DNA from 3 places in the Serratia rhizosphaerae genome. Region 1 is predicted to be linked to each of the others. Evidence: predicted binding sites of a transcription regulator. Region 1 holds the regulator's gene; each other region holds the start of a gene.
What was found. The regulator PurR, encoded in region 1, represses purine synthesis genes. The targets are predictions, from matches to a motif close to CANGCAAACGTTTGCNTG.
Positions count from the first base shown of each region.

Region 2: a site for PurR is predicted at 5,692-5,709, ahead of purT (formate-dependent phosphoribosylglycinamide formyltransferase). Genes of this name have one in related genera too.
Region 3: a site for PurR is predicted at 6,375-6,392, ahead of purE (5-(carboxyamino)imidazole ribonucleotide mutase). Genes of this name have one in related genera too.

Region 1 covers NZ_CP041764.1:4,939,747-4,949,936, reverse strand. The annotation lists gene FO014_RS23080 (riboflavin synthase subunit alpha) at 1-236, shown strand, start outside; gene FO014_RS23075 (I78 family peptidase inhibitor) at 278-574, shown strand; gene cfa (cyclopropane fatty acyl phospholipid synthase) at 641-1,792, opposite strand; gene punC (purine nucleoside transporter PunC) at 2,135-3,340, opposite strand; gene punR (DNA-binding transcriptional activator PunR) at 3,462-4,394, shown strand; gene purR (HTH-type transcriptional repressor PurR) at 4,414-5,439, opposite strand; gene cydH (cytochrome bd-I oxidase subunit CydH) at 5,826-5,915, shown strand; gene sodB (superoxide dismutase [Fe]) at 5,983-6,561, opposite strand; gene FO014_RS23040 (C40 family peptidase) at 6,844-7,668, opposite strand; gene FO014_RS23035 (Grx4 family monothiol glutaredoxin) at 8,078-8,422, shown strand; gene rnt (ribonuclease T) at 8,487-9,176, opposite strand; gene gloA (lactoylglutathione lyase) at 9,255-9,662, opposite strand; gene nemA (alkene reductase) at 9,859-10,190, opposite strand, start outside.
Region 2 covers NZ_CP041764.1:4,306,917-4,317,106, forward strand. The annotation lists gene sdaA (L-serine ammonia-lyase) at 1-396, opposite strand, end outside; gene FO014_RS19955 (CoA pyrophosphatase) at 844-1,422, opposite strand; partial or broken gene pabB (aminodeoxychorismate synthase component 1) at 1,419-2,791, opposite strand; gene FO014_RS19965 (glycosyltransferase) at 3,095-4,099, shown strand; gene FO014_RS19970 (YoaH family protein) at 4,174-4,416, shown strand; gene purT (formate-dependent phosphoribosylglycinamide formyltransferase) at 4,460-5,638, opposite strand; gene cspE (transcription antiterminator/RNA stability regulator CspE) at 5,883-6,092, shown strand; gene dbpA (ATP-dependent RNA helicase DbpA) at 6,266-7,648, shown strand; gene FO014_RS19990 (YebG family protein) at 7,735-8,055, shown strand; gene yqfB (N(4)-acetylcytidine aminohydrolase) at 8,094-8,402, shown strand; gene yebF (protein YebF) at 8,466-8,831, shown strand; gene FO014_RS20005 (tellurite resistance TerB family protein) at 9,013-9,666, shown strand; gene FO014_RS20010 (S9 family peptidase) at 9,775-10,190, shown strand, end outside.
Region 3 covers NZ_CP041764.1:935,230-945,419, reverse strand. The annotation lists gene FO014_RS04485 (SDR family oxidoreductase) at 53-829, opposite strand; gene tesA (multifunctional acyl-CoA thioesterase I/protease I/lysophospholipase L1) at 909-1,553, opposite strand; gene ybbA (putative ABC transporter ATP-binding protein YbbA) at 1,524-2,210, shown strand; gene ybbP (putative ABC transporter permease subunit YbbP) at 2,207-4,639, shown strand; gene purK (5-(carboxyamino)imidazole ribonucleotide synthase) at 4,694-5,761, opposite strand; gene purE (5-(carboxyamino)imidazole ribonucleotide mutase) at 5,758-6,282, opposite strand; gene FO014_RS04455 (UDP-2,3-diacylglucosamine diphosphatase) at 6,460-7,182, opposite strand; gene ppiB (peptidylprolyl isomerase B) at 7,193-7,687, opposite strand; gene cysS (cysteine--tRNA ligase) at 7,974-9,359, shown strand; gene malI (Mal regulon transcriptional regulator MalI) at 9,412-10,190, opposite strand, start outside.

The DNA.
Region 1 (10,190 bases):
TTGTCGGCATTGACGGCATCAGCCTGACCATCGGCGAAGTGGTGAACAACCGTTTCTGCGTGCATCTGATCCCGGAAACGCTGGAGCGCACGACGCTGGGTAAAAAACGTCTGGGCGACAAGGTCAATATTGAAATCGATCCGCAAACGCAGGCGGTAGTGGATACCGTCGAGCGCGTATTGGCCAGCCGTGAAGCGGCGACGGCGCAGATTGCGGATCCGACGCCGAAACCCTGAACGGGCACGATCTGTTTGAACGCAAAAAAGAGGAGCTAAACGTGAAGTTTTATCGGAAAACGTTGATGTTGGCGGCGCTGATGACGCTGGCTGCCTGTAGCAGTACGTCAGAAAACGGCGCGACTGCGTCGTCGGTCGATGCGGATGACACCTGCGGCGCGTCGCAGTATCAAAACTACGTGGGCAAGCCGCTCTCTTCGCTGGACGGCGTGCAGATTGACGCCCGTCAGGTGCGCACCATTCCTTATAATGCAGCGGTCACCATGGATTTCAACCTGACCCGCCTGAACTTCCTCGGCGATCGGGACGATAAAATCACGCGCGTTTACTGCGGCTGATCGTGGTCAGATAATAAAAACCCCGGGACTGGATGCCGGGGTTTTTTTATTGCGAACGCATGAAACTCAACGCGGCACGCGTATGCCGCCTTCAACCCCTTTCGGGCTGAACAGCACCTGCCACAGCTGAATATCGCGCGAGCGGAAGGCGCCGGCACAGGCGTTGAGGTAGTAACTGAACATCCGTTCGAAACGCTCGGAATAGCGTTCGGCCAGCTGCGGCCACGCCTGTTGAAAACGTTCATACCAGGCCATCAGGGTGCGATCGTAGTCGGCGCCGAAATTATGCCAGTCTTCCATCACGAAATGGCCTTCGCTGGTCTGGGCAATATGCGCTACCGAGGGCAGGCAGCCGTTCGGGAAGATATATTTATTGATCCACGGATCGACATTCATATCGGTTCTGTTTGAACCGATGGTGTGCAGCAGGAATAAACCGTCGGGTTTTAAATTGCGCTCCACCACGTCGAAATAGGTGCGGTAGTTTTTCGGCCCGACGTGTTCAAACATGCCGACCGAGACGATGCGGTCAAATTGCTGATGCAGATCGCGGTAATCCTGCAGTTGAATATCGACGTCCAGCCCGGCGCAGCGCGCCTGCGCCAGCTTCTGCTGTTCGGCGGAGATGGTCACGCCCACCACCGAGACACCGTAATTTTTTGCCGCAAATGCTGACAGCCCGCCCCAGCCGCAGCCAATATCCAGCAGGCGCATACCCGGCTGTAATTGTAGCTTGTCGCAGATCATGCGCAATTTATTTTCCTGCGCCTGTTCCAGCGTCTCGGCGCTTTTCCAGTAGCCGCAGGAATATTGCATATAAGGATCCAGCATCAGGGTAAATAAGTCATTACCGAGATCGTAATGCTCCTTCCCCACGATCCATGCGCGCTTCTTCGACTGCAGATTGGTTAAACGCGCGGCGGCAATGCGCAGCGTATCTTTAAAATGGTGGGGGAGTTTCCTTTCCAGGCCGGAGGCCAGCACGCGATGAAAAAAACAGTCCAGCCGCTCGCACTCCCACCAGCCGTCCATATAACTTTCACCTAGCCCAAGAGAGCCTTCCTGCAGCACGCGTTTAAAAAATTCGGGGTTCTTTACCTGAATATCGAAAGGTCGGGTGCCGTTTATTTCTATATCGGCCATGCTGAGCATTTCATGGGCGATACGATACCATTGGTTGTCCTGGATGCTCAGATCTTCTAAACACGATGAACTCATTTAGTTTCTCCATCACCTTTCTTCTGACTTATGGCTACCAGAAAAAGCTTAGCCAATTTTGGTAGGCACATACGTATACCTGCGGAAGATTGCACCCGCGGCGTCCGATATCCGACATGAACAGAGGAAAATTCAAAGAGAAGCCCGTACCGACTGGCAGGGTAAACTCATCAATAAAATAAAAAAGTGACGCCATTGGCGACCACGAAACGCCACGGGTTAATACGAGATGTTGCTATGTTATTTTTAGCGCTTTTTTGAGTATAGGCCTGCCGAGACGCTTACTCAACCGTAAATCGTGCTCGGCAGACATGTCATTTAAGTGAATATTATTACTGGTAATTATGACGCAGAGTTAGCATGCTGGCGTCGTTCGGCGTCTTGCCGTCGTACACCGTTGCCGCGCTGCAGCAGATAGCCGGCGGCGGCCAGCGCCACCGTGGCGACCATCACCGTCACCGTCGCCAGCAGCGGCTGGGTGATATAGGTGGAGACCAGCATACTGGCGACAAAACACAGGCCCAGCTGCAGGGTGTTCTGCAGCGCCGCCGCTTTACCGGTGCTTTCCGGGAACGGCGTCAGCGCATTCGCCACCACGATCGGGTAGGTGGCGCCGTTAACCAGCGCCATCAGGCAGAATGGGATCAGCAGTGTGGTCAGCGTCGGCGTGGTCAGCGTGGCGACCAGATACAGCGCCACCATGCTGACGGCGTATATGAGGAGTAGCCACGGCAGCAGCGTATTGCCGTTCGTGCGGCTTAATGCGGCGCGGCAGCCGAACCCCCCGAGCAGAAACGCCAGCGTCTGCGGCACATAGCTCAGGCCGATATCGTTCGGGCTGTAGCCCATATTGCCCAGAATAAACGGCGAGCCGGTCAGCCAGGCGAAGAAACCGGCTGAGCAGGCGGCGTACACCAGCACGTTGCCGCTGTACAGCGGCGACTTCAGCAACTGCAGGAAACCGATGCCTGGCACCGCGCCTTCATCGGTTCGCGGACGCGGCTTGTCGCGCAGCAGCAGCGTCGGCAACAGCAGCAGCAGCGTAATGGCCAGCAGCACGGCGAAGATCGCGCGCCAGTTCAGGTGGTTCAGCAGCCAGGCGCCGACCAGCGGCGCCAGCGCCGGTGAGAGAGCGACCAACGGCATAATGGTGGCAAACACCTGGTTGGCGCGGCTGCCCGGGTAGCGGTCGATCACGATGGCCTGCCAGGTCACGGCGGCGGCGCAGACGCCGACCGCCTGTATAAAGCGCAGCGTCCACAGTTGCAGCGCGTTGTCCGCCCACATCATGCCGAGGCAACCCAGCCCAAACAGCGCCAGGCCAATCAGCAGCACCGGTTTGCGTCCCAGTTTGTCGGACAAGGGCCCCCACAGCAGTTGCGCAAAGGCAAAGCCAGCCAGGAAGATGCTCAGGCTGGCGCTAATGGCGCCGGGAGAAATCTGCAGATCTTTCTGCATCATGCCGAAGGCCGGCAGGTACATATCCGTGGCCAGAAAGCCGAGCATACTCAGGCCGGCCAGATAAAACATAAATCCAAAGTTTCGCATAGTGGTTCTCAGTCGTTATTTGTGATGCAGGTTTTCACGCCGCGCAGTGTATCCGGCTGGATCTCTGGTTGTGAAACGGTAATATTTGCATACTGGTTTGAAAATTTTTGCAGGCAAACGTATGTGGTCTGAATATTCACTGGATGTGGTCGACGCCGTGGCGCGTACCGGCAGTTTCAGCGCGGCGGCGCAGGAGCTGCACCGCGTTCCTTCCGCGGTCAGCTATACCGTGCGCCAGTTGGAGCAGTGGCTGGCGGTGCCGCTGTTTGAGCGGCGCCATCGCGACGTCATGCTGACGCCGGCGGGGGCGCTGTTTGTCCAGGAGTCACGCGCTGTCATCAAAAAAATGCTCGACACGCGCCGTCAGTGCCAGCAGGTCGCCAACGGCTGGCGCGGGCAGGTGAAGATCGCCGTCGATCTGATTGTTAAGCCGCAGCGCTGCCGACAGCTGGTACTGGATTTCTATCGTCATTTCCCGGACGTTGAACTGCTGCTGCAGCCGGAAGTGTTCAACGGCGTATGGGATGCGCTGGTGGATGGCCGCGCCGAAATGGCCATCGGCGCCACGCGCGCAGTGCCCGCCGGCGGCGGGTTCGCCTTTCGCGATATGGGCTTTATGAACTGGCTGTGCGTGGTCAGCGCCGATCATCCGCTGGCCGGGCTGAACGGCGCGCTCAGTGATGAACAGCTGCGTCCCTATCCGGCGCTGTTGCTGGAGGATACGTCGCGCAATCTGCCCAAGCGAGTGACCTGGTCGCTGGACAACCAGCGCCGCCTGGTGGTGCCGGACTGGGTGTCGGCGGTGGATTGCCTGCGTGGCGGTTTATGCGTCGGCATGGCGCCGGCGCACAGGGTGTTGCCGCTGGTGGCGCGCGGCGAGCTGGCGGTGCTGCAGCTGCACGAACCGTTTCCGCCCAGCGCCTGCTGTTTGACCTGGCAGCAACCTAATCAGTCGCCGGCCATCGCCTGGCTGCTGGATTATCTGGGGGACAGCGAGACGCTGAATCATGAGTGGCTGAGCGAAGAAGAGGAAGCGGGGCCGGCAGAGGAGTAGGCGCACCGGCCGGTCGCAATTAGCGGCGGTAATCGATAAAGGGACCGTCGGCCACGGAGCGCCGTTCGATCAGTTTAGGATGGACTTCGATCACCTGCGACTCCTCGCGCTTGCTGATAATGCGGTCCAGCAGCATGGTGAAGGCCATTTCGCCCAGGCGCTCTTTCGGCTGGTGCACCGTGGTCAGGGCCGGGGTGAAGTAGCGCGCGTTGCGCACGTTATCATAGCCGATCACCGAAATATCCTGCGGTACGCGCAGGCCCAGCTCGTCCGCGGCGCAAATGGCGCCCATCGCCATAATATCGCCGCCGCAGAACACCGCCGTCGGGCGGTGCTTTTGCGACAGGATCTGGTGCATTGCCTTATAGCCGGACTCCGGCTCGAAGTCGCCCTGGACGATCCACTCGTTGCGCAACTCGACATTGGCCTCCTGCAGGGCCTTCAGGAAACCCTGATGGCGGCCGCCGCCGGTGTTGCGCGACAGCTGGCCTGGAATGGCGCCGATCTCACGGTGGCCGCGCTCGATCAGATAGCGGCCCGCCAGATAGCCGCCTTCGAAGGCGTTATCGATAATGGTGTCGGTAAAGTCGCTGCGCGCCACGCCCCAGTCCATCACCACCATCGGAATATTACGGTGGTCTTCCAGCATGCCGAGCAGCTGATCGGGGTATTCGGAACACATTACCAGCAGGCCATCGACGCGCTTTTGCGCCAGCATTGCCAGATAGGCGCGCTGCTTGTCCAGATTGTTGTGCGAGTTGCACAGAATCAGGGTGTAGCCTTTGCTGTAGCAGCTGTTTTCCACGGCCTCAATCACTTCGGCAAAATAGGGGGCTTCGCTGGAGGTCGCCAGCAGGCCGATGGATTTGGTGTGGTTGACCTTCAGGCTGCGCGCAACCGCGCTGGGTGAATAGTGCAGCTCTTTAATGGCGGCCCAGACCGCCGCTTTAGTCTCTTCGGCGACGAAACGGGTCTTATTGATGACGTGCGAAACGGTGGTGGTGGAAACGCCCGCGCGTTTGGCCACATCTTTAATCGTTGCCATGTAAAGATGACTCCTGAACTCACATGTTTGCAGTATGTAAGCATGTTGTTAATCGTTTGCCTGCGCAGATCCTTCTCCAAAATCTCGAAAACGTAGTTTTTAGTTTGGAAGTCGTAAGCCGCTTGCTTGGTTTGGAGGGGCTTATTGGCCGGTACGCAGCAGTGAACTGCGAATTTTGGCGTATATTGCGCAAAAGTGGAAGAGGAAATCGGTATTATCCGCCAGGAATGCGGGCAATATTTTTATATTGGCCTCTTTTTTGCCGCAACACGATCGGGCGTTGCGCAAAATCAATGGGGAATGGCCGTGAACTGTGGGAAAATCATTTGACCCATTAACGCTGGGGGCTTTATGCTGGCGTCGCGAAACAGATAAGGGAGTTTCTGATGGAAACCGAGTTGAAATTGTCATTGTTCACCACCGTATGTGCGTTGGTGATGATTATCGCCTTTAGCTTTACCGCTGCGCTGAACTGATTGTTCTGCGAAATATAAAAAGGCGCAGTAATTACTGCGCCTTTTCTGTTTGCGGGTTAACCGGCGCTTATGCCAGATTTTCCGCCACGAACGCCCAGTTTACCAACGCCCAGAAGTTTTCCAGGTAGTTAGGACGCGCATTGCGGTAATCAATGTAGTAAGCGTGTTCCCACACGTCCACGGTCAGCAGCGGTTTGTCTTCACCGGTCAGCGGGGTAGCCGCGTTGGAGGTGTTGACGATCGCCAGTGAACCGTCTGCTTTTTTCACCAGCCAGGTCCAGCCTGCGCCGAAGTTGCCGACAGCGGATTTGGTGAACGCTTCTTTAAACGCGGCGAAAGAGCCGAAAGCCTGATTGATGGCATCCGCCACCGCGCCGGTTGGCTCGCCGCCGCCCTGAGGCGACAGGCAGTGCCAGTAGAAGGTGTGGTTCCACACCTGCGCCGCGTTGTTGAATACGCCGCCGGTCGAGGTTTTCACGATCTCTTCCAGGGTTTTACCTTCGAACTCGCTGCCTTTCACCAGGTTGTTCAGGTTCACCACGTAGGTATTGTGGTGCTTGCCGTAGTGGTATTCCAGCGTTTCAGCGGAAATGTGCGGTTCGAGAGCGTCTTTTGCGTACGGTAATGCAGGTAATTCAAACGACATTGCTTTCTCCTTATTGATACAGCGCTAAAATGCCCATGGCCGCCTGTGGGATGCGATCGTTCGGGTGGTTCCCCAGACGAAGCCGCGCTATTTATACCCGTCATACAGCATATTTAGGGCATATTCGGGCATCGAGTTGTTATGTTTTTTTTAAGGTTATTAATTCTAACCACTTTCAAAGGGAAGGGAAGGTTTAAAACGTGCGAAGCGTTCAACTGCTTAAAGCGTCGGCAATGGCGGGAACGGGGGGGCATGGCTGAGGCGGGCTCAGCCATGCGGGGATTAGCGAACGGTTTTCGGCGTCATCACGCGGCGGGCGCCGATGTAATGGTTTTGCCAGTAGTTATTGTCCAGCTGACTGATGCGGATATCTTTGCCGGTACGCGGCGACTGAATAAACTTGCCGTCGCCGAGGTAAACGCCAACGTGGTCGGCCACGCCGCGGTTATTAATGCGGAAGAATACCAGGTCGCCTTTTTGCAATTCGCTTTTCTTAATCGGCGCGGCGTCACGCAGGTGATACATCTCATTCGCCGTGCGCGGCATTTTAATTTTCATCACGTCTTTATAGGCGTAATAAATTAAACCGCTGCAGTCAAAGCCGGTACGCGGCGAGGCGCCACCCCAGCGATAGGGCTTGCCCATTTGATTCATCAGCTTGGTCATTGCGGTTTGCTTCGCCCGCTGATAGCGCTTTTTATGCGCCGCGCTGAGCTTGAGCGGTTTATCGTCGCTCAGCAGTTTGCTGGTCGCCAGGCCGTGGGTGCGGTGACGGCCATAGCCTTTTTTATAACCTTTCTTCGGCGGGGTGACTTTATTCTTCGCCAGGTGCGTCACTTTACGCGTAGATTTAATGCGGGTCGTTTTTTTGGCGGTTTTAATCGTCGTGCTTTTATGCGCTTTTACCTTGGTGGTTTTTGGCGCCGTGGCGGTGCGGGCTTTTTTACTGCTCTTCAGCGTTTTCTTTTTTCGACGCTCGTCCGGGCGCGCATCGCTGACGTGGCTTTTACGCGGCTCAGCGGCAACGCGCGACTGTGGCGCAGCGTGCGCCAGATTGAAGAACAGCTGGGTAAACAGCAGCACAAAAAGCGTAACTATTAGACGCATGTCGACGTTACCAACCTTGGTCCCGAGTCAGAGATTGAATTAAACACAGTATTCCCCAAATCCGCGATATAAAACAGCGCGGAACTTAATAAAGCGTAATCCATATTGTGAGAAAACGTTAATAAGATTTCACCTGGCTGAAATTTAATCGCCGGGCGGAGAAAAAAACGCCGTATTGACCGCGCAGGTTAATATTTTGCAGCAGGCGCTGCTGCAAAATATATTAGTGAAATGGTCAGATTAAAAATGTTATTCTGAGAGCATGTTTAGCGCGTAGGGGCGTTGCCGGCGCCGCTGGTTCGGCGGGCGGAATGCCCTTGCAAAAGATGGCGTTTTTTTGCAACGGCCGCAGCCGCTACAATAGCCCGGTGTAACGCATGTTGTAGCCATCCGATGGCTTGAGGAAGCAATGATGACGACGATTGAAAGAATTCAGCAACAAATCGCAGAAAACCCGATTCTGCTGTACATGAAAGGCTCACCGAAGCTGCCGAACTGCGGCTTCTCCGCGCAGGCCGTACAGGCGCTGTCCGCCTGTGGCGAGCGTTTTGCCTACGTGGATATTCTGCAGAACCCGGACATTCGTGCCGAGCTGCCGAAATACGCCAACTGGCCGACGTTCCCACAGCTGTGGGTTGACGGTGAACTGGTCGGCGGTTGCGATATCATCATCGAAATGTATCAGCGCGGCGAACTGCAGTCGCTGATCAAAGAGACGGCGGAAAAGTACAAGCAGGAAGACCAGCAGTCGTAACGACGGTTTTCAGCGAAAGGATAATGGGCGCAGTCGGTGTATACCGCTGCGCCCATTTTTTGTATTACTCGTCGTCGCCGGCGGCGTCGATCGCCAGCGGCCAGCCGCCGAGTCGTTTCCAGCGGTTAACCAGTTCACAGAACAGCAGGGCGGTCTGCTCGGTATCGTACAGCGCGGAGTGCGCCTGGCTGCTGTCGAAGGTCATGCCGGCGGCGATGCAGGCTTTGGCCAGCACGGTTTGCCCCAGCACCAGACCGCTGAGCGCGGCGGTGTCAAAGGTGGCGAACGGGTGGAAAGGATTGCGCTTCAGGCCGGCGCGTTCTGCGGCCGCCATCAGGAAACTGTGGTCGAAGTTGGCGTTGTGCGCCACGATAATCGCCCGGTTGCAGCCTTGCTCTTTCAGGCCTTTGCGCACCGCCTTGAAAATGGCGTGCAGCGCGTCATATTCACTCACCGCGCCGCGCAGCGGATTGTGCGGATCGATGCCGTTAAATGCCAGGGCTTCCGGTTGCAGATTCGCGCCCTCAAAAGGCTCAACGTGGAAATGCAGCGTTTCATCCTGCTGCAGCCAGCCGTCCTCATCCATTTTCAGCGTAACGGCGGCAATTTCCAGCAGCGCGTCGCTCTGGGCGTTAAAGCCGGCGGTTTCTACATCTATTACTACGGGATAAAACCCACGAAAACGACCACTCAGGGCGTTAAGATCACTTTTATCGGCCATCAGTTTCTTATCTTCATCGAATGCAGCGCGCATTATGGCAAATTTTGCCGCGGCGTGCAGGCGGTTATCATGCGGATAATAAAACGGGCGCAGAACGCGCCCGACGGAAACTTAGTTGCCGAGGCCGTGGCCGGCGTGTTTATTCTCGATCAGCTCGATTTTATAGCCGTCCGGATCTTCCACAAACGCGATCACCGTGGTGCCGCCTTTGACCGGGCCGGCTTCGCGGGTGACGTTGCCGCCGGCCTGACGGATGGCGTCGCAGGTGGCGGCGACGTCGTCGACGCCCAGCGCCAGATGGCCGAAGGCGCTGCCCATCTCGTAGCTGTCAACGCCCCAGTTATAGGTCAGTTCAATGACTGCACCTTCGCTCTCTTCGGTATAGCCAACGAATGCCAGCGAGTATTTATATTCCGGGTTTTCACTGGTACGCAGCAAGCGCATGCCTAATACCTTGGTGTAGAAGTCGATAGAGCGTTGCAGGTCACCGACGCGGAGCATGGTATGGAGTAGGCGCATAATTTCCTCTAATTGCAGGTGTTTGCCGTCGTTAACGGCTGAGTTATTGAAACGTCGTTCAGTATAGCGTTGTCGCAGAAGGGAATTCAAATGGCGCAGCGGCGGATGCCTTTAGGTGACGGCGTAACAAAATCCGCACCGGCCAATAAAACACCAAAGGCCGGCGCAGGGCCGGCCCGTAGCGTAAACGCGGGGGTTACTTCACCAGGAACGGGTAGTCGGTATAGCCCTGCGCGCCGCCGCCGTAGAAGCTTTCCGGCTGCGGTTCGTTGAGCTCTGCGCCTTGCTGCAGACGTTCGACCAGATCCGGGTTGGCAATATAGCTGCGGCCAAAGGCCACGGCGTCGATATAGCCTTTTTCGATCAGCGTTTCGGCCTTTTCCGCCGTATAGGCGCCGGCGCCGACGATAACGCCGCTAAAGCGCGCGCGCACCGCATCGCGGAAGGCGTCAGAGTAAGGCTTGCCGCCGGCCCAGTCCGGTTCGGAAATATGCAGGAACGCGATGTTGCGCTTATTCAGCTCTTCCA
Region 2 (10,190 bases), 630 kb from region 1:
GAAGGCGTGGATGCACATACCGTTTTCATGCAGCGGCAGGTTGTCGCTGCGGAACACCATGCCGCCGTCGCGCGGGAAGTCGACTTCGTGCAGGCCGCCTGCCAGCATCAGGCGTTGGCGCTGTTCGACATCGCGAATAAAGCCCGGAATGCCGTCAATATCCACGCTGTCCGGCAGGTTGCCGGCCAGGCCGAGAATGATGGCGATATCGGTGTGGTGACCTTTACCGGTCAACGAAAGTGAGCCGTAAACATCAACGGCAACACGCGTGATAGAAGGCATCAGGCCTTTATTTACCAGATCGTCGACAAACTGTTTGCCGGCTTTCATCGGTCCAACCGTGTGAGAGCTGGACGGGCCGATGCCGATCTTAAACATGTCGAAAACGCTAATCACGCTAGTACTCCTTAAAGAGGCATATTGTTATGGCTGCGGCGGTTAAAAACCGCGCAGGGAACAGCGATATTGTAAAGAGGCCTTACGGGTTTGGCGCTCTTTTTCGCATGAAATAAAATAATCCGTGGCGTCACAAAATGGGTGATGGCGACGGGCATGGCGCCAGCCGTGAAACAGCGCCGCACTGAGTTTCTCTCGGGCCATCGCGTCGGCGCTCCTTTAACCGCACGCGGCGGCATAACCCTATTTGCGTAGATGTTTATGCCGACTGACCGTATTTTACAGGCATATCGTAATGTTTAAGAGAGGGTTTACAGTTTTTTTAAAACCTCAATGACCTGCAAGATAGTTGAATTGGCAGGCCGATGAAGTGATGGCGATCGCTTTCGTGCCGAAACCCGGAATAGTCCGTGAGCGGGATGTGATGGCGATCACTTAAAGGCGGGACTACAGGCTGACCTGCTGCGCCAGACGACGGATGATGGCGGCGGTCAGTCCCCAGACGAAGCGGCGCTGATACCAGGACAGATACACCCGGTGGCGATAGCCGTTGCGGTGAATATCCAGCGGGTAATAGCGTGACAGCGTCAGGGCTTCGTGCAGCGGCATTTCGAACACGTCCGCCACTTCGCCCTCATTGGCGTGAAAGCGGACATCGGCCGGCACCAGGCCGACGATCGGCGTCACGCGAAAACCGCTGCTGCTGTCGAGCGGCGCCATCTGGCCGAGCACCTGCACCGCGGCGGGCGGAATGGCGACTTCCTCCTCGGCTTCGCGCAGCGCGGTGGCAATCAGCGAAGCGTCTTGCGGATCGGCCTTACCGCCGGGAAAGGCCACCTGCCCGGCGTGTTTGCGCAGCGTATCGGCGCGGCGGGTCAGCAGCAGCGTCGGTTCCTCCCGGCAGACGATCGGCACCAGCACTGCGGCGGCGCGTATGCCGTGTGATGTTTGCACCGACTGCGGCTGCTGCAGCTGAAAACGGCTGACAAAATCGGCCAGCGAAGCGGGATAGGTCGGTGGGTTCACGAAGGATTAAACTCCCCCAGTTGCGGTAAGATTCGGCCTACTTTATCAAAAGTTTCCTGATATTCCGCCTGTTCCTGACTGTCGGCCACGATGCCGCCGCCGGCGGCGCAGTGAATACGGCCGTTTTCGGTCATCAGCGTGCGGATGGCGATATTGGTGTCCATGGTGCCGCAGGCGCTGATATAGCCGATGCTGCCGCAATAGGCGTTGCGCCGCTGCGGCTCCAGCTCCTCGATAATCTCCATCGCCCGCACCTTGGGCGCACCGGTAATGGAACCGCCGGGAAAACAGGCGCGCAGCAGTTCGCTGGCCGGCGTGGCAGCCGGCAGCCGGGCGGTAATGGTGCTGACCAGATGATGCACCGCGGGGAAAGGTTCGACGACGAACAGTTCGGGAACGCGCACGCTGCCGGGCTGCGCGACGCGGCCGATATCATTGCGCAGCAGATCGACGATCATCAAATTTTCGGCGCGATCTTTCGGCGATGCGGCCAGCCGCTGTGCCTGGGCCGCGTCCTGTTGCGGGTCGGCCAGTCGCGGCAGCGTGCCTTTAATCGGCCGAGTTTGAACCTGCTGGCGCTTCAGCCATAAAAAACGCTCCGGCGAAATGCTGATCACCGCATTGTGCGGCAGACGTAAAAAGGCGGAAAACGGCGCGCGGTTGCTGTCGTTCAGCCGCAGAAAGGCCTGCCATTCGTCGCCCTGATAAGGCGCGGAGAAGCGCTGGGCCAGATTGATTTGATAGCAGTCGCCGCTGCGCAGGTAATGTTGAATACGTTGGAATTTCTCGCCGTATTGCGCCCGCGTCATGTTTGCCTGCCAGGGGCCGCTGAGCTGGAACGCCGCCGTCGGCGCGGGCTGTTGATGACTCAGCCATTGCCAGCGCTGTTCGATATCGCCGTAGCTCAGCAGGGTAAGCCGCTGCCGGTGATGATCGGCAATCAGCGCCCAGTCATAAATGCCGACGGCCATATCCGGCAGGGTCAGTTCCGCCTGGGCCCGCGTCGGCAGCGTTTCCACCCGCCGCCCCAGATCGTAACCAAACAGCCCCAGCGCCCCCCCTGAAACGGCAGTTCATCGTCGGCCGACGGCGTGAAAGGCAGTGCGGACAGCTGCTGTTGCAGCAGAGTAAAAGGGTCGTCCGTCGAACTCAGGCTGTCGCCGTCACGGCGGATTTCCGTTACCGCACCACGGGTGGTCAGCGTGACTCTGGGGTCGGCCACCAAAATATCAAATCGGTTATGCGAGTGCTCGGCAAAGCCGGAATGCAGCAGCATGGCCCAGGGCTGCGCGGACAACGGAGAAAACAGTTGCAGCAGCGTATCGCGGGTATAGGGCAAGGATTTAAGGTGCGGAGCGGTGGCTGTCATGAATTGTAATAAACCTGGCTAACGGAACGTCGGGGGGGTGGGGCGTTAGTTTGCCACATCAGCGCGCTTTGCGCATGTTTGCTGCTCAGGAAAGCGGGTAGTCTGCTAAGCATTTTTTGCTCCTTAAACGAAATGTAAATATGCAAAAATTTATAAATATTTACACGGCAATTACATTGTCCTGCGTGACGACAGCGTCTCTGGGGCATTGCTGCGCTATGACGAGCTAACTGGCGACGCCCGTGACATGTAATAGCAAACAGGTCTGTTTTCCGCCTGATAATAAGCATATAGAGCAAAATTATGTCGTTAATGCTGAGCGTTATCGTCCCGATGCATAATGTGGGCGAATTACTGGAGCCATTTCTTGCGTCTTTATTGGCGCAACAGGAACAACGTCTGGAAGTTATCATTGTTAATGACGGTGCCACCGATGGTTCTGCGGAAATAGCGCACAGCTATGCCGCACGTTATGCACATATTCAGGTGATCGATCAGGTTAATGCCGGCGTTTCCGTCGCGCGCAATCGCGGCCTGGCGGCGGCGCGTGGTAAGTATGTCGCGTTCCCTGATGCCGATGATTTATTGTCGCCGGCGATGTACGCCACATTAATTGAGCAGGCGGAAAAACATCAGCTGGATGTGATGCAGTGCAACGGTGAACGTTATTTCGAGCACAATGGTGAGTTGCTACCGATTATTCCGCCGCAGCGTTTGGCGTCCACCGACGTTATTAGCGGGCCGCGATGGTTTGAGCGCGCATTAAATTCGCGAAAATTTATCCACGTGGTGTGGCTGGCGATTTATCGGCTTGATTTTATTAAGCAACACCGGCTCTATTTTGAACCGGGCTTACACCACCAGGATATTCCGTGGACCACGGAGGTGATGTTTAACGCCAAACGGGTGAAATATCTCAGCACGCCGCTGTATCGCCAGCGCGTACACGGCCAGTCGATCAGTAACCGTCGGCGCACCGGCGCGGCGAATGTCGACTACCAGCGTCATTATATGAAGATCATTGAGATGCTGGTGGCGCTAAATCAACGCTACGCCGATCGTATCGCCATCCGTCCGGCGTTTCACTGGCAGATTACCCGCGAGGCGCTGGGAATTTGCCACAGCGTTCGCCGTGAGCCAGAGTTGGCGGCGCAGCAGCAAATTGTGCGTGAGTTCTATCAGCGAGGCATGGACGTTATTATGACGGCCAATGCACGCGGAATGAAACAGGGCTGGCATGTGCTGCTGTGGCGCCATCGCCTGAAACAGTGGCGGCGCGAGGATGCCGGCTATTCCCAGGCGGCGTGACCCCAGGCTTGCGACGGCGGCGGCGCGCGGTATAATCCCCCTCCAAATTTGCCGGAGATAAAGACATGCTTGGAATGCCGTCGCTGAACCACCAGGAACAGCAGGAAGCCGCAGAGCGTATCCATCAACTGATGGAGCAGGGCATGAGCAGCGGCGAAGCCATCGCCCGCGTTGCGCAGGAGATTCGCGAAAAGCATCAGGGAGAGCGGGTTGCCGTGCTGTTTGATGAGGAGGACGCCGACGACGGTGCGTCCGAGTCCGAGGTGCAGGACCGCGAGGATGTCGAGCCGCAAGGCGAAGACGACGACGATTACTGATGTGCTATCCGGGCGCCGCGACCTGCAGCGCCCGCTATCTGGGTTAACCTTGCACCACAACCGCCGCCGCTGCCTGTTTGGCCCGTTCCACCGCCTGTTCGGTGGTGTCACCGCAGGCCAGCGCGACGCCTAAACGCCGCCGGCCGGTAATCTCCGGCTTGCCGAACAGACGCAGCTGATTGGTGCCGTCCAGCGCCAGTTCCAGACCGCTAAAACGCAGATCGCCACTATCGAGCGTCGGTAAAATCACGGCGGATGCCGCCGGGCCAAACTGGCGGATGGCGCCGATCGGCAGGCCGAGAAAAGCGCGCACGTGCAGCGCAAATTCCGAGACATCCTGTGAAATCAGCGTGACCATGCCGGTGTCGTGCGGACGTGGCGATACCTCGCTGAAAATGACGTCGTCACCGCAGACAAACAGCTCGACGCCGAACAGGCCGTAACCGCCAAGCGCAGTGACAACCTGGGTGGCAATCTGCTGCGCTCGCGTCAGCGCCAGGGCGGACATCTGCTGCGGCTGCCAGGATTCGCGATAGTCGCCGTCTTCCTGACGGTGGCCGATGGGCGCGCAAAAATGCACGCCGTCAACGGCGCTGATGGTCAGCAGGGTAATTTCAAAATCGAATTTAACCAGCCCTTCCACAATGACCCGTCCGCCGCCGGCGCGGCCGCCACGCTGGGCATAATCCCAGGCGGCGCTCAGTTGGGAGGGGGCGCGCAGCAGGCTCTGGCCCTTACCGGAAGAGCTCATTACCGGTTTGATGATGCAGGGGTAACCGATGTGCGCGATCGCCTGCCGGCAACTCTCCTCATCGTCGGCAAAGCGGTAGGTGGAGGTAGGCAGCCCGAGCGTCTCTGCCGCCAGACGGCGGATGCCTTCGCGGTTCATGGTAAGGCGGGTGGCTTCGGCGCAGGGGACGACCCGGTGGCCCTGTTGCTCCAGCTGCACCAGCATCGCGGTAGCGATGGCTTCAACCTCCGGCACGATATAGTCGGGGCGTTCCTGTTCAATAACGGCTTTCAGCGCTTCGCCATCCAACATATTGATCACGTGGCTGCGGTGTGCCACGTGCATCGCCGGCGCGTCGGAGTAACGGTCAACGGCTATCGTCTCCAGCCCCAGACGCTGGCATTCGATAGCCACTTCTTTCCCCAACTCGCCGGATCCGAGCAGCATGACACGGGTGGCGGCGGGGCGCAGAGCGGTTCCAATCGTTAGCATAATTTCGTACCTGATGTGAAAGTGAAGCCAAATACAAATCAGCGCGCAGTATATACGAAAACGATTGCGTTGCCAGCCGGCGCGCCCGCCGGCCGACAGCCCGTATAGGCGGCAGAAACGAAAAAATTTGCCCTGTAGGCATGATTATGCGTTAATAATCAGCGGTGAAAGAAGACCTACATAACGCAGGGGCTTCGCGCCGTAAGTGCCGTAAAGGCAGGTTTATCAAGTAAAGGAAAGTCAAATGGCTAAGATCACTGGTCACGTAAAATGGTTTAACGAAAGCAAAGGCTTCGGCTTTATCACTCCAGCCGACGGTTCTAAGGACGTTTTCGTTCATTTTTCCGCAATCGTTAGCGATGGCTTCAAGACTCTGGCAGAAGGCCAGCAGGTTGAGTTCTCCATCCAGGACAGCCAACGTGGCCCGGCTGCAGCCGATGTTGTTGCTATCTAATTAGCGACCCGCTGCTGAAAAACCCGCTTCAGGCGGGTTTTTTTATGCGTATTCGCCGGGAACGGCCGCCAGGTATTATGACGCCGCCGGGCCTTCTCTGTTATCATCTGCCCCCAGAATAAGCTGCCGACCGGCAGCGTCGCCTTTTCATCCGCCTATAAGAGTTTATCGCCGTGAGCACAGTTTCCTTTTCTTCCCTGCCGCTGCCAGCCGCACAGTTGGCCAACCTCAACGAACTGGGGTATGCCGCCATGACGCCGGTGCAGGCCGCGGCACTGCCCGCTATTTTGCAAGGGCAGGACGTACGCGCCAGAGCAAAAACCGGCAGCGGTAAAACGGCGGCGTTCGGCATCGGCCTGTTGGATAAAATCAATGTCGGGCAGGTGGCGACGCAGGCGCTGGTGCTGTGCCCGACGCGTGAACTGGCCGATCAGGTCAGCAAAGAGCTGCGCCGTCTGGCGCGCTTTACCCAGAATATTAAAATCCTGACGCTGTGCGGCGGCCAGCCGATGGGGCCGCAGCTGGATTCGCTGGTGCATGCGCCGCATATCGTGGTGGGTACGCCGGGGCGGGTGCAGGAACACCTGCGGAAAAAAACGCTGCAGCTGGACGCGCTGAAGGTGCTGGTGCTGGATGAGGCCGATCGTATGCTGGATATGGGGTTCGCCGACGATATCGACGACGTGATCGCCTACACGCCGCCACAGCGCCAGACGCTGTTGTTTTCCGCCACTTATCCTGACGGCATCGAGCGCATCAGCGCCCGCGTGCAGCGGACGCCGCTCAGCGTGGAAGTGGCCGACGATGACGCGCCGCTCACCATCGAACAGCGCTTCTATGAAACGACGCGCGACCAGCGTCCGGCGCTGCTGCTGGCCGCTATCCGTCACTATCAACCGGCTTCCTGCGTGGTGTTCTGCAACACCAAGCGCGACTGTCAGAGCGTGTGCGATGCGCTGGAAGCACGTGATATCAGCGCCCTGGCGCTGCACGGCGACCTGGAACAGCGCGACCGCGATCAGGTTCTGGTGCGTTTTGCCAACCGCAGCTGCCGCGTATTGGTGGCGACCGATGTCGCCGCGCGCGGGCTGGATATCAAAGATCTTGAGCTGGTGGTGAACTACGAAATGGCCTTCGATCCGGAAGTGCACGTGCACCGCGTCGGCCGTACCGGTCGCGCCGGCATGAGCGGCCTGGCGATCACTCTATGCACGCCGCAGGAAATGGCGCGGGCGCATGCGTTGGAAGAGTATCTGCAGGCGGATCTGTCGTGGGCGCCGGTGAGTGAACTGAGCGGGGCGAGCAACGCGCCGTTGGAAGCAGAGATGGCCACGCTGTGCATCGACGGCGGCCGCAAGGCGAAAATCCGTCCCGGTGATATTCTGGGAGCGCTGACCGGCGAAGCGGGGCTGACCGCGGCGGAAGTGGGGAAAATTGATATGTTCCCGATGCATGCCTACGTGGCCATCCGTAAAAACAGCGCTCGTAAAGCGCTGCAGCGCCTGCGCGAAGGCAAAATCAAAGGGAAAAACTGCAAGGCGCGCCTGCTGAAATAATTAACCGCGGAGGCCCGCTTGTGCCTCCGCGCGGCATTACTTATACTGTATGTGTATACAGTATTTAAATCTTTTGGGGAATACGCATGGCGGTTGAAGTTAAATACGTAGTAGTCAGAAACGGTGAGGAAAAAATGACATTCGCCAGCAAAAAGGAAGCCGACGCTTACGACAAAATGCTCGATCTGGCTGATAATCTCGGTGAGTGGCTGCAGCAGGCGCCGCTGACGCTGGATGAGGAACAGCGCGATACGTTGAGTTTCTTCCTGGCGGAGCACAAAGAGATGCTGACGCACATTCTGCGCGGCGGGGCGCCGCAGCAGGCGGACGCCAAGGCGGTAAAGCCGAAGAGTGACAAGAAGGCGGCAACAAAAGCGGGAAGCGCGTCGGAAAAACAGGCTGCTTAATCACTATGTTGCAGCATTGTGATAAAAAAGGATCTAAAATGGGCGGTGACATCACTTTCTTCGGCCGTTTCGAGCAGGATATTTTAGCTGGACGTAAAACTATCACTCTGCGTGATGCTAGCGAATCGCATTTCCAACCTGGCGACGTATTACGCGTCAGTCGCCATGAAGACGGGGTGTTCTTCTGTTTTATCGAGGTGCTGTCGGTGACGCCGGTTCGTCTGAACGCGCTGAACGAGCAGCATGCCAGGCAGGAAAACATGTCGCTCGATGCGCTGAGGCAGGTTATCAAGGAGATCTATCCGGGGGTGGATGAACTGTTTGCGATCGTATTTCGCAAACGTTGAACGCCTGCCAGGCCTGATGCCAGTCAGCGCCCTCCGGGTAGTGTAACGACAACTGGAGGGTATATGAGAGCAACAGGATTGGGGCTGGCCGTCGCGCTGGTGGTGAGTTTGGGATTTGTCGGCAGCGCTCAGGCGCAGCAGCATGAGCAGCGTACGGCGAAGGTTGGCCTGTGCAGCGGGCTGCAGGCGGCGGACGTCGCCGCACAGGTCAAGCGAGACTTCCTGCAAAACCGTATTACGCGCTGGGCATCGGATAAAAAACTGCTCGGCACCGCCACGCCGGTTGCCTGGGTCAGCCCGGACGCGGTCAGCGGTGAAGATGACCTCTGGCAGGTGCCGCTGACGGTGCGCGGCAGTAAGGCGGATAAAACCTATCGCGTCACGCTTAACTGCAAAACCGGCGATATCGCTTACAGCGAACCGCAGTAACCCCTGCGCCAGGGCGCGACGAAGGCGCCCTGATTGGCGAATTTTTCCAGTCAACTTGTCTAATGCCTCACACAAATTTTCCCCGCCATACGTTAATTGACAAAAAATCCCCTAATCTGGAGTTTTAGCGGCGTTCCGGCACAGGTGCCCGTTCGCTTTACTATCCATGCGAGGGGATGCAATGAAAAACAGTTGGATGCAGCAGATTCAATCGCTGTTGGGGCAAAAAAGCGGCTCAAACAGCAGTACCGAGGGCATCGGCAAATTGTTGGCGCCCGGTGCGCTGGGCGGGCTGGTCGGCGTATTGTTGGCGAATAAATCCTCGCGCAAGCTGGTCGGTAAATTCGGTAAAAACGCGCTGATTATCGGCGGCAGCGCCGCGGCAGGCGCGGTGCTGTGGAACAAATACAAATCACGGGTGAAAGATACCCATCAGGATGAGCCGCAGTTCGGCATGCAGTCGACGCCGGTCGATCTACGCGCCAAGCGGCTGGTGCAGGCGCTGGTGTTTGCGGCGAAAAGCGACGGCCATATTGACGACAACGAGCGTCGCGCCATTGACGACAGCCTGACGCAACTGCAGATTGGCGACGAAGCGCAGGCCTGGGTGCAGCAGGCGATAGAGCAGCCGCTCAATCCCGATGCGCTGGCGCTCGGCGTAAAGAACGAAGAGGAAGCGTTGGAAGTGTATTACCTCAGCTGTATGGTAATCGATGTCGATCACTTTATGGAGCGCGGCTATCTTGACGCGCTGGCGCGCTCGCTGAAAATTCCCGACGATGTGAAACAGGGCATTGAGGGCGATGTGAATCAGAAAAAACGCGAGCTGGCGTAGCGTCGTCTCGGCGTTGCGGCGGATAAAAGCTGCGGTGCCTACTTGTTAAGGCGGGGGCAATCATGACACCCTTACGTCCATCAATAGACGTAAGTGGATGATTTGGTAATGATGACCCCTCCGAAGGCGGAAAAACGCCCGTATCCGATGACGCTGCACGGCGATACCCGCGTTGATGACTACTACTGGCTGCGCGACGACGAGCGCAGCGATCCGCAGGTGCTGGCGTATCTGCAGGCGGAAAATGCCTACACTGACGCCATGCTGCAACCGCAGCAACCGCTGCGTGAAGCGCTGTATCAGGAGATGGTGGCGCGTATTCCGCAGCAGGAACATTCGGCGCCTTATGTGCGCAATGGCTACCGTTATCAGACGCGCTACGAACCCGGCAACGAATATGCGCTCTATGTGCGCCAGCCGGCGGCGAAAAGCGATGCCTGGCAGGCGCTGCTGGACGGCAACCAGCGGGCGCAGGGGCGCGAGTTTTACACCCTGGGCGGCCTGGACATCAGCCCGGACAACCG
Region 3 (10,190 bases), 1.1 Mb from region 1:
ATATAGGGCTACGTGGGGGCAGGGGACGCATCCTTCAACCCCGGTAATGCAATTAACCGTTGCCGCGCAGCAGCCAGTCCAACGCCCGGCCGGGCAGAATACGGCGCAGCACGCTCAGCGCGTGCGCCAGCAAAGTGACCGGATAGCGCAGTTTGGCTTTCGGGCTTTCCAGCGCATGGCGCAGTTTGGGCAGCACCGCCTCCGGCGGCAGCGTCAGGCGTTTGGCGATACCGGGGTTATGTACGGGCTTATCGCTGCGGGTCTGATTGACGTTCTGGGTAAACTGGGTGGTCAGCGGGCCGGGCTCGATCAGGCTGACCTGAATACCGCTGCCGTGCAGCTCCATACGTAGGGCGTCGGACCAGGCTTCCAGCGCGAATTTACTGGCGGCGTAGGCGCCGCGTCCGGCGCTGGCGACCAGCCCCATCACCGAACTGGTCTGGATAATGCGCCCCTCGCCGTGCGGCAGCATAGCCGGCAGCAGCAGCTGCGTCAGCTGGTGGGTGCCGAACAGGTTGGTGGAAAACTGCTGTTCCAGCTGTTGGCGGGAGATGCCGCTGAGCGGGCCGTAAACGCCGTAGCCGCCGTTATTGAACAGGCCGTACAGGCGGCCGCCGGTCATCTCGATCACCTGCGCCGCCGCGCGCTCGACGCTGGCGCTGTCGTCCAGATCCAGCTGGATGCTCTCAAAGCCGAACTGCTGCATATGGTCGACGTCCTGCGCCTTGCGGCAGGCGGCCAGCACGCGATAACCGCGGCTGCGTAAATCCTGCGCCGCGATCAGGCCGATCCCGCTGGAGCAGCCGGTGATTAATACCGCTTTTTGCATAACTTTACCTACTCTTCATCCCTAATTTGATTATACCCGTCATACTAGCCGCATCGATGTTGCCGCAATACGGCATGGATCAATGGGGCGCAGGCTTCTGTGTCACTAAGGGGGTCAGGCGTTCCGCCATCCAGTTGGCGATAAACGGCTGGGCATCCAGATTCGGGTGCAGGCTGTCATCCTGCATCCACTCCGGCTTAATTGCCACCTGCTCCATAAAGAACGGCAGCAGGGGGATACTGAACTGTTTGGCAAGCCGCGGGTAGACCGCGCTGAATGATTCAGTATAGCGGCGGCCGTAGTTCGGTGGTATCCGAATCTGCATTAGCAGCGGACGGGCGCCGGCCTGCTGCGTCAGGGTGATTATTTGCCCAAGGTCGCGTTGCAGATCCGGCGGAGGAAAACCGCGCAGCCCGTCGTTGGCGCCGAGCTCAATCAGTACCCAGCGCGGCTGATGCTGTTTCAGCAGCGCCGGCAGGCGCGCCAGTCCCTGAGCGGCGGTATCACCGCTGATGCTGGCGTTGATCACTTCGGGTCTGCCGGGCTGTTTCCGCCACTGTTCGGCCAGCCGCGTCGGCCAGGCCTGCGCCACCGGCAGGCGGTAGCCGGCGCTTAAACTGTCGCCAAGAATCAATAACGTATCGGCAGCCGCCGCACGTAAACAGAATAAACCCAACAGCAGAAGGATGGGAAAATGCCTGCGGAAAACGTTCTTGAAGTTCATCATCTTAGTAAGCACGTTGGTCAGGGTGAGCATCAGCTCACCATCCTTACCGGAGTCGAGCTGGTTGTCAAACCTGCGCAGACTCTTGCCCTGATCGGCGAGTCCGGTTCCGGCAAGTCGACGCTGCTCGGGATCCTGGCCGGGCTGGATGACGGCAGCGACGGCGAGGTGCATCTGCTGGGCGAGTCGCTGAGCGCGCTGGATGAAGAAGGGCGCGCTGCGCTGCGCGCCAGCAACGTCGGTTTTGTTTTTCAGTCCTTTATGCTGGTGCCGACGCTGAACGCGCTGGAAAATGTGCAGTTGCCGGCGCTGCTGCGCGGCGAGAGCGATCGCCGCAGCCGCGAACAGGCGGTGCAGCTGCTGGAGCAGCTTGGCCTGGGGCAGCGGCTGGATCACCTGCCGGCGCAGTTGTCCGGCGGCGAGCAGCAGCGGGTGGCGCTGGCGCGTGCCTTCAGCGGCCGGCCGCGCGTGCTGTTTGCCGATGAGCCGACCGGCAACCTCGACCGGCAGACCGGCGAGCGCATCGCCGATCTGCTGTTTTCCCTCAATCGCGATTACGCCACCACCCTGATTCTGGTGACCCACGATGAAACGCTGGCGGCGCGCTGCCAGCGCCGGCTGCGCTTGCGTGACGGCAAGCTGTGGGAGGAAGCATGATTTGGCGCTGGTTTTGGCGGGAATGGCGTTCGCCGTCGCTGCTGATTGTCTGGCTGGCGCTGACGCTGGCGGTGGCCTGCGTGCTGGCGCTCGGCAGCATCAGCGACCGGATGGAAAAAGGCCTGAGCCAGCAGAGCCGCGATTTTATCGCCGGTGACCGGGTGCTGCGCAGCGCGCATCCGGTGCCGGAAGGCTGGCTGCTTGACGCCAGCCGGCAAAACCTGCAGATAAGCCGCCAGCTCTCTTTTACCACCATGACCTACGCCGGCGATCGGCCGCAGTTGGCCAACGTTAAGGCGACCGATCTGGCTTATCCGCTGTACGGCAAGCTGGAAACGCGCCCGGCGAACGTCAAGCCACAGCCGGGCACGGTGCTGGTGGCGCCGCGGCTGCTGGCGCTGCTGGGCGTCAAAGTGGGCGATGAACTGGACGTCGGCGACGCCACGCTGCGCATCGCCGGGGAAATACTGCAGGAGCCGGACTCCGGGTTTAATCCTTTCCAGACCGCGCCGCGTATTCTGATCAATATGGCGGACGTCGAGAAAACCGGCGCGGTGCAACCCGGCAGCCGCCTGACCTATCGCTATATGTTTGCCGGTGCCGAGGCGGATCTGGACCGTTACGCGGCGACGCTGACGCCGCAGCTGAAGGCCGATCAGCGCTGGTTTGATACGGAGAACGCCGGCGGCGCGCTGGGCAAATCGCTGCAGCGTTCGCAGCAGTTTCTGCTGCTGTCGGCATTGCTGACGCTGTTGCTGGCAGTTGCTGCGGTAGCGGTGGCGATGAGCCACTATTGCCGCAGCCGTCATGATTTGATGGCGGTGCTGAAAACGCTGGGCGCCGGCCGCAAGGCGCTGCGGCGGCTGATTGTCGGCCAATGGCTGGCGGTGTTGCTGCTGGCGGCGCTGTGCGGCAGCCTGCTGGGGCTGGCGTTTGAGGCATTGCTGATCCGGCTGTTGGCGCCGGTGCTGCCCAAGGCGCTGCCGGCCGCTGGCGGCTGGCCGTGGCTGTGGGCGCTGGGTGCGCTGGTGATGATCTCCCTGCTGGTGGGGCTGCGCCCTTACCGGCAACTGCTGGCGACCCAGCCGCTGCGCGTGCTGCGGCGCGATGTGGTGGCCAACGTCTGGCCGCTGCGTTACTTCCTGCCGGCGGCGCTGTTGATCGTGGTGGCGTTGCTGAGCCTGTTGATGGGGGGCAGTACGCTGCTGTGGTCAGTATTGGCCGGCACGGTGGTGCTGGCGTTGCTGCTCGGCGCGATCGGTTGGGGCTGCATCGCGCTGCTGCGCCGCATCAGGCTGCGCAACCTGGCGTTGCGGCTGGCGGTCAACCGGCTGCTGCACCAGCCGTGGGTTACCGTCAGCCAACTGGCGGCCTTTTCCATGTCGTTTATGCTGTTGGCGCTGTTGCTGGTGCTGCGCGGCGATCTGCTGGAGCGCTGGCAGCAACAGCTGCCGCCGGAGGCGCCGAACTACTTTCTGATGAATATGACGGCGCAGCAGGTGCCGCAGGTACGCAGTTTCCTGCAGCAGCATCAGATCGCGCCGGAAACTTTCTATCCGATTGTGCGCGTACGCCTGACGGAGATTAATCAGCAGGCGGCGACCGAGCTGGTGCGTGAGGACGATCCCGGCGGCGAGGCGGTCAACCGTGAGTTGAATCTGACCTGGCTGGCGCAGCGGCCGCAGCACAATCCGCTGACCGCAGGCCAGTGGCCGCCGCAGCGCGGCGAAGTATCGATGGATGCCGGCATTGCGGAGCGGCTGAAGGTAAAACTGGGCGACACGCTGACCTTCAGCGGCGATACCCAGTCATTCCAGGCGAAAGTCACCAGCCTGCGGCAGGTGGATTGGGAGAGCCTGCGGCCTAATTTCTACTTTATCTTCCCGCCGGGGGCGCTGGACGGCCAGCCGCAGACCTGGCTGACCAGTTTCCGCTACGGCGGTGACGGCAGCATGCTGACCCAGCTGAACCGGCAGTTCCCGACGCTCAGCCTGTTGGATATCGGCGCCATTTTGCATCAGGTCGGCGGTGTGCTGCAGCAGGTCAGCCGGGCGCTGGAGGTGATGGTGATTCTGGTGGTGCTGTGCGGCGGCTTATTGCTGTTGGCTCAGGTGCAGGTGGGCATGCGCCAACGTCGTCAGGAACTGGTGGTGTACCGCACGCTGGGAGCGAGCAAGCGCCTGTTGCGGCGTACGCTGTGGTGCGAGTTTGCGCTGTTGGGGCTGGCCGCGGGGTTTGCGGCAGCGCTGGGGGCCGAAGCCGCGCTGTGGCAGCTGCAGAGCCGGGTGTTTGACTTCCCGTGGCAGCCGACGCCGCTGCTGTGGTGGGCGCTGCCGCTGCTCAGCGCGCTGCTGTTGTCGCTGTGCGGCGGTTGGCTGGGCGTGCGGTTACTGCGCGGGCAGGCGCTGTTCCGCCGCTATGACGGTTAGCACCAATAACAAAGGGTTCGGCAGTGCCGAACCCTTTTTTTGCCGCAGCGCGGATTACGCCAGTTTCTGCTGTGCCCAGTTCAGGCCGCTTTGGTACTCGGCGGGCAGCAGCGGTTCCAGCTGCTGCAACGCCTGCCGCAACGCGCCGGCGTCGGGATTGTTGAGGTTCAGGTGCCCGACTTTGCGGCCGGCGCGCACCTCTTTGTCATACCAGTGCAGATGCACCAGCGGCAGTCCCAGCCAGGCGCTGTCCACGTCGGTGCCGATCAGGTTCACCATCACCGACGGAGTATTGACCACCGGCGTCGGCAGCGGCAGGCCGAGAATGGCGCGCAGATGCAGCTCGAACTGGCTGATGGAGGCGCCGTTTTGCGTCCAGTGGCCGCTGTTGTGCACCCGTGGCGCCAGCTCGTTGATCAGCAGCCGATCGCCGACGATAAAGCACTCCATCGCCATCACGCCGACATAGTTCAGGGCGTTGAGGATCGCTGACAGCATCTGCTCCGCCTGTTGCTGCAGCGCCGGATTCGGCGTCGGCAGCGCCACGCTGGTGCGCAGAATGCCCTCTTCGTGCAGATTATGGGTCAGCGGATAAAACACGCACTGGCCATCGTGCCCGCGTGCGCCTACCAATGACACCTCGCCGGAGAAATTGATGCCCTGCTCGACGATGCATTCGCCATAGGCGTCGGCCGGCAGTTCGGCTTCCTGGCCGGGGCGCAGGCGCCACTGGCCGCGGCCATCGTAGCCGCCGACGCGGCGTTTGACGATCGCCAGTTCACCCAGTTTGGCGAACACCTGCGGCCATTCGGCCGCGTCAGCCAGCAGTTGCCACGGTGCGGTCGCCAGGTTCAGCTGGTCAAGCAGTTGCTTTTGCGTCAGACGGTCGGCCAGACGCGGGAAGATATCACGGTTGACGAAGCTGCCGTGGGTCGCCAGTTCGCGCGTCAGTGCGGTTTCCGGCCAACGTTCGATCTCGGCGGTAATCACGCTGTTTTGATACGGCACCGCTTCCGGTTCGGCATCCAGACCGACCGGATAGACGGCGATCCCCAGCGGTTCGCCGGCCTGGCGCAGCATGCGGCCCAACTGGCCATTGCCCAGTACGCAAACCGGCTTCATGCTTCCTCCCGCGGATCCGGATTGCCCAGCACCTCGTCGGTCTGCGCCTGACGCCAGTCGGCCAGCCGCTGCGCCAGGGAGCCATCGTGGCGCGCCAGGATCTGCGCCGCCAGCAGCGCGGCATTGGCCGCGCCTGCCTTGCCAATCGCCAGCGTACCCACCGGAATGCCGCGCGGCATCTGGACGATGGAATACAGGCTGTCTACGCCGCTTAGCGCCGCGCTCTGCACCGGCACACCCAGCACCGGCACCAGCGTTTTCGCCGCCAGCATGCCCGGCAGGTGCGCCGCGCCGCCGGCGCCGGCGATGATCACATCGAAACCGTTAGCGTCGGCCTGTTCGGCGAAGCTGAACAGTTTATCCGGCGTGCGGTGAGCGGAGACGACTTCAACATGGAAAGGGACATCAAGCGTGGTCAGGACGTCGGCCGCAAATTGCATGGTGGCCCAGTCACTTTTCGATCCCATTACAATTGCGATTTTAGCGCCAGCGGTGGTGGCTGAAGCGGCGTTGGCTCCCATGGGTGTAAGGCTCCTGTCATTGTACAAGCGTTGGCCAATTGCCTGAGGCGGCAAGCCATTTGAGGGCGTAGAGCATACCACGGGCGCACGGCAAGGAAAACGGTTGCGTGGCCGGTTTTCACCGTGAAAAGCGCGAATTTTTCCACTCGCGCCTGAAGTCAGGAAGTTAGCGCTGTATCAGAATGGGAAGGCGATCAGCTCGACGTCGTCACGGCTGACTTTGATCATTGAGCCTTCCTGGTGCCAGGCGCCCAATACCGCGCGATGCGCCGCTGCGCCGTGCAGCGAAAGTTCGTGGATGGCGGGACGATGCGTATGGCCGTGGATCATCCAGCGCACGTTGTGGCGCGCCATCGTCTGCTCAACCGCCTGCGGATTCACGTCCATAATATCCAGCGTTTTGTGCTGATTGCTCTGCTGGCTGCGGGCGCGCATACCGGCGGCGATTTTCAGACGCCAGCGCAGCGGCAGCGCCAGAAACAGTTTCTGAATCAGCGGATTATGCACGCGGCGGCGGAAGTGCTGGTAGTCACGATCGTCGGTGCACAGCGTGTCGCCGTGCAGGATCAGAATGCGGCGGCCGTACAGTTCCAGCACCTGCTCTTCCGGCAGCAGGGTCATGCCGCTGGCGCGGGCGAAGCGTTTGCCCAGCAGGAAGTCGCGGTTGCCGTGGATGAAATAGCAGGGGACGCCGGCCTGCTGCAGCGCCTTCAGCGCGGCGGCGATCTCGGCGTGCAGCGGTTCAGGATCGTCGTCGCCGATCCAGGCTTCAAACAGGTCGCCAAGGATATATAACGCGTCCGCGTGAACGGCGTCGCGCTGCAAAAAATGCAGAAAACCGGCAGTAATTGCCGGTTCCTGTGCGCATAAATGCAGATCTGCGATAAACAGCGTGTGCATGCCGTCGCAATTACTCGCTGACGGTAACGCTGGTGACGACCACGTCTTCGACCGGTACGTCCTGGTGCATGCCGCTGCGGCCGGTTTTCACGCCTTTGATCTTGTCGACCACGTCCATGCCTTCGACAACTTCAGCAAATACGCAGTAGCCCCAGCCCTGCGCGTTTTCGCCGCGGAAGTTCAGGAAGTCGTTATCAACCACGTTGATGAAGAACTGTGCGGTGGCGGAGTGCGGATCGTTGGTGCGCGCCATTGCCAGCGTGCCGCGGGTGTTCTGCAGGCCGTTGTTGGCTTCGTTTTTGATTGGCGCCTGGGTGCTTTTCTGGTTCATGCCAGGTTCAAAACCACCGCCTTGAATCATAAAGCCATTGATAACACGGTGGAAAATGGTGTTGTCGTAGAAACCTGCGCGGCAGTAGTTCAGGAAGTTTTCAACGGTGACCGGTGCTTTGTCGGCAAAGGTCTTGATGACGATGTCGCCGTGATTGGTGTGGAAAGTAACCATAGTTTTAATCCTAACAAGGTGAAGTGAGATGCTACAGCGGACTGTAAACAATCAGACCGACCTTATAACATATCTCTATTAGCGAGTCAGCAGCGGGCTTGGCTTGCGCTGTCTGCCCGTTGATTTTTGTTATAAGATAACAGCGGAAGGCGGCGCGCGGCGCCGGGTTTTCTGCCGAGGATGTCAGCATTCCTTGGCCTTAACCTTGCATTACTGCGGTCTTCGGGGTTCAATACGCGGATCCCTGTTATTAATATTGTTACAACGCACACCACGGAATGTCCCGATGCTAAAGATTTTTAATACCCTGAGTCGTCAAAAAGAGGAATTCAAACCAATTCATGCCGGAAAGGTCGGTATGTATGTGTGCGGGGTAACCATTTACGATCTGTGTCATATCGGCCACGGCCGCACCTTTGTCGCCTTTGACGTGGTGGCGCGCTACCTGCGCTACCTCGGTTACGATCTGAACTACGTACGCAACGTGACCGACGTGGACGACAAAATCATCCGCCGGGCGGCGGAAAACGGCGAAACCTGCGATCAGCTGACCGGCCGCATGCTGGCGGAGATGCACGCCGATTTTGACGCGCTGCTGATTGAACGTCCGGATCAGGAGCCGCGCGCCACGCAGCATATCGCCGAGATTATCGAGATTACCCAGCGCCTGCTGGATCGCGATCACGCCTACGTGGCCAGCAACGGCGACGTGATGTTCTCTATCGACAGCGATGCGGATTACGGTCTGCTGTCGCGTCAGGATCTGGAACAGTTGCAGGCCGGCGCGCGGGTAGAGGTTGACGACGTTAAACGCAACCCGATGGACTTCGTGCTGTGGAAAATGTCCAAGCCGGGCGAACCGAGCTGGGAATCACCGTGGGGCGTAGGCCGTCCGGGCTGGCACATCGAGTGCTCGGCGATGAACTGCAAACAGCTTGGCACCCATTTCGATATTCACGGCGGCGGCTCGGATCTGATGTTCCCGCACCATGAAAACGAAATCGCCCAGTCCAGCTGCGCTCACGACGGCCCGTACGTCAACTACTGGATGCACTCCGGCATGGTGATGATCGACCGCGAGAAAATGTCCAAGTCGCTGAACAACTTCTTCACCATTCGCGACGTGTTGGGCTATTACGATGCGGAAACCGTGCGTTACTTCCTGATGTCCGGCCACTACCGTAGCCAGCTGAACTACAGCGAAGAGAACCTGAAACAGGCGCGCGCTTCGCTGGAGCGTCTGTATACCGCGCTGCGCGGCACCGACCCGGCGGCACAGCCTGCCGGCGGCGAAGCCTTTGAGGCACGTTTCCGCGAGGCGATGGACGATGACTTCAATACGCCGGAAGCCTATTCGGCGCTGTTCGATCTGGCGCGCGAAGTCAACCGCCTGAAAAGCGAAGATATGGCGGCGGCCAACGCCATGGCGGCCGAGCTGCGCAAACTGGCGAAAGTGCTGGGCCTGCTGCAGCAGGAGCCGGAAGCGTTCCTGCAGAGCGGCGCGCAGGCCGATGACGGTGAAGTGGCAGAGATTGAAGCGCTGATTAAGCAGCGTAACGACGCGCGTAAATCGAAAGATTGGGCGCTGGCGGACTCAGCCCGCGATCGGCTGAACGAAATGGGTATCGTGCTGGAAGACGGCCCGCAGGGCACCACCTGGCGCCGTAAGTAAGCGCTATAAAGCGGTTCTCAGGCCGGGCGAGTGTTTCACTCCCCGGCTTTTTTTATGCCGACTCCCGGCTGACCAACTGGCCGGACAGCGTGATGCGCTGGGTCTGTAACGCCGGCTCCTTCAGCTGGCGCAGCATCAGCGCGGCGGCCTGGCGGCCGGTCTCTTCACTGGCGGAAGAGACGTAGGTAAACGACGGCGAGGTCAGGTTGACGTGCAGCATGTCCTCAAAGCCAATCAGCGCCACCTGCTGCGTCAGAAACACATCCTTGCCGATGGTGCGTCCCACCTGATGAATACCGTTGATACAGCCAAGCATGGCGTCCGGCGAGTGGCAGAGCAGGGCGGTGATGGTATTGTTTTGTTCAAGCAAACGACGGGTGGCCTGGCTGGCGGCCTGGGTATCATCGCTGCAGGCGGGGACGGATTCTTCTTTGCAGGCGATGCCGTGCTGGGCAAGCATGCCATGAAATCCCAGCAGCCGCTGCTGGCGAATCAGTGAATCCTGCCGCCCGCCAATATAGCCGATGCTGCGGTGTCCGCGTTCGATCAGATAGCGGGTGGCCAGCCCCGCGGCCTGGCGGTTATCACGCATCACCAGGTTACACTCTTCCTCCAGCAGCGATTGTGAAACCGCCACCAGCGGCAGCGGACACTGGCGGATAAGCGCGGGCAGCTGCGGGCGGGCGGCGTCGGACGCCAGATAAATCACCCCGGCCACTCCCTGCTGCTTGAAAGAGAGCAGACAGCGCTCCAGGTGCTCCTGTTCATCCTGCGGCTGGCCGAGAAACACCATATAGCCCTGGGCTTCCAGTTCCTGCACGATGCTGGCCA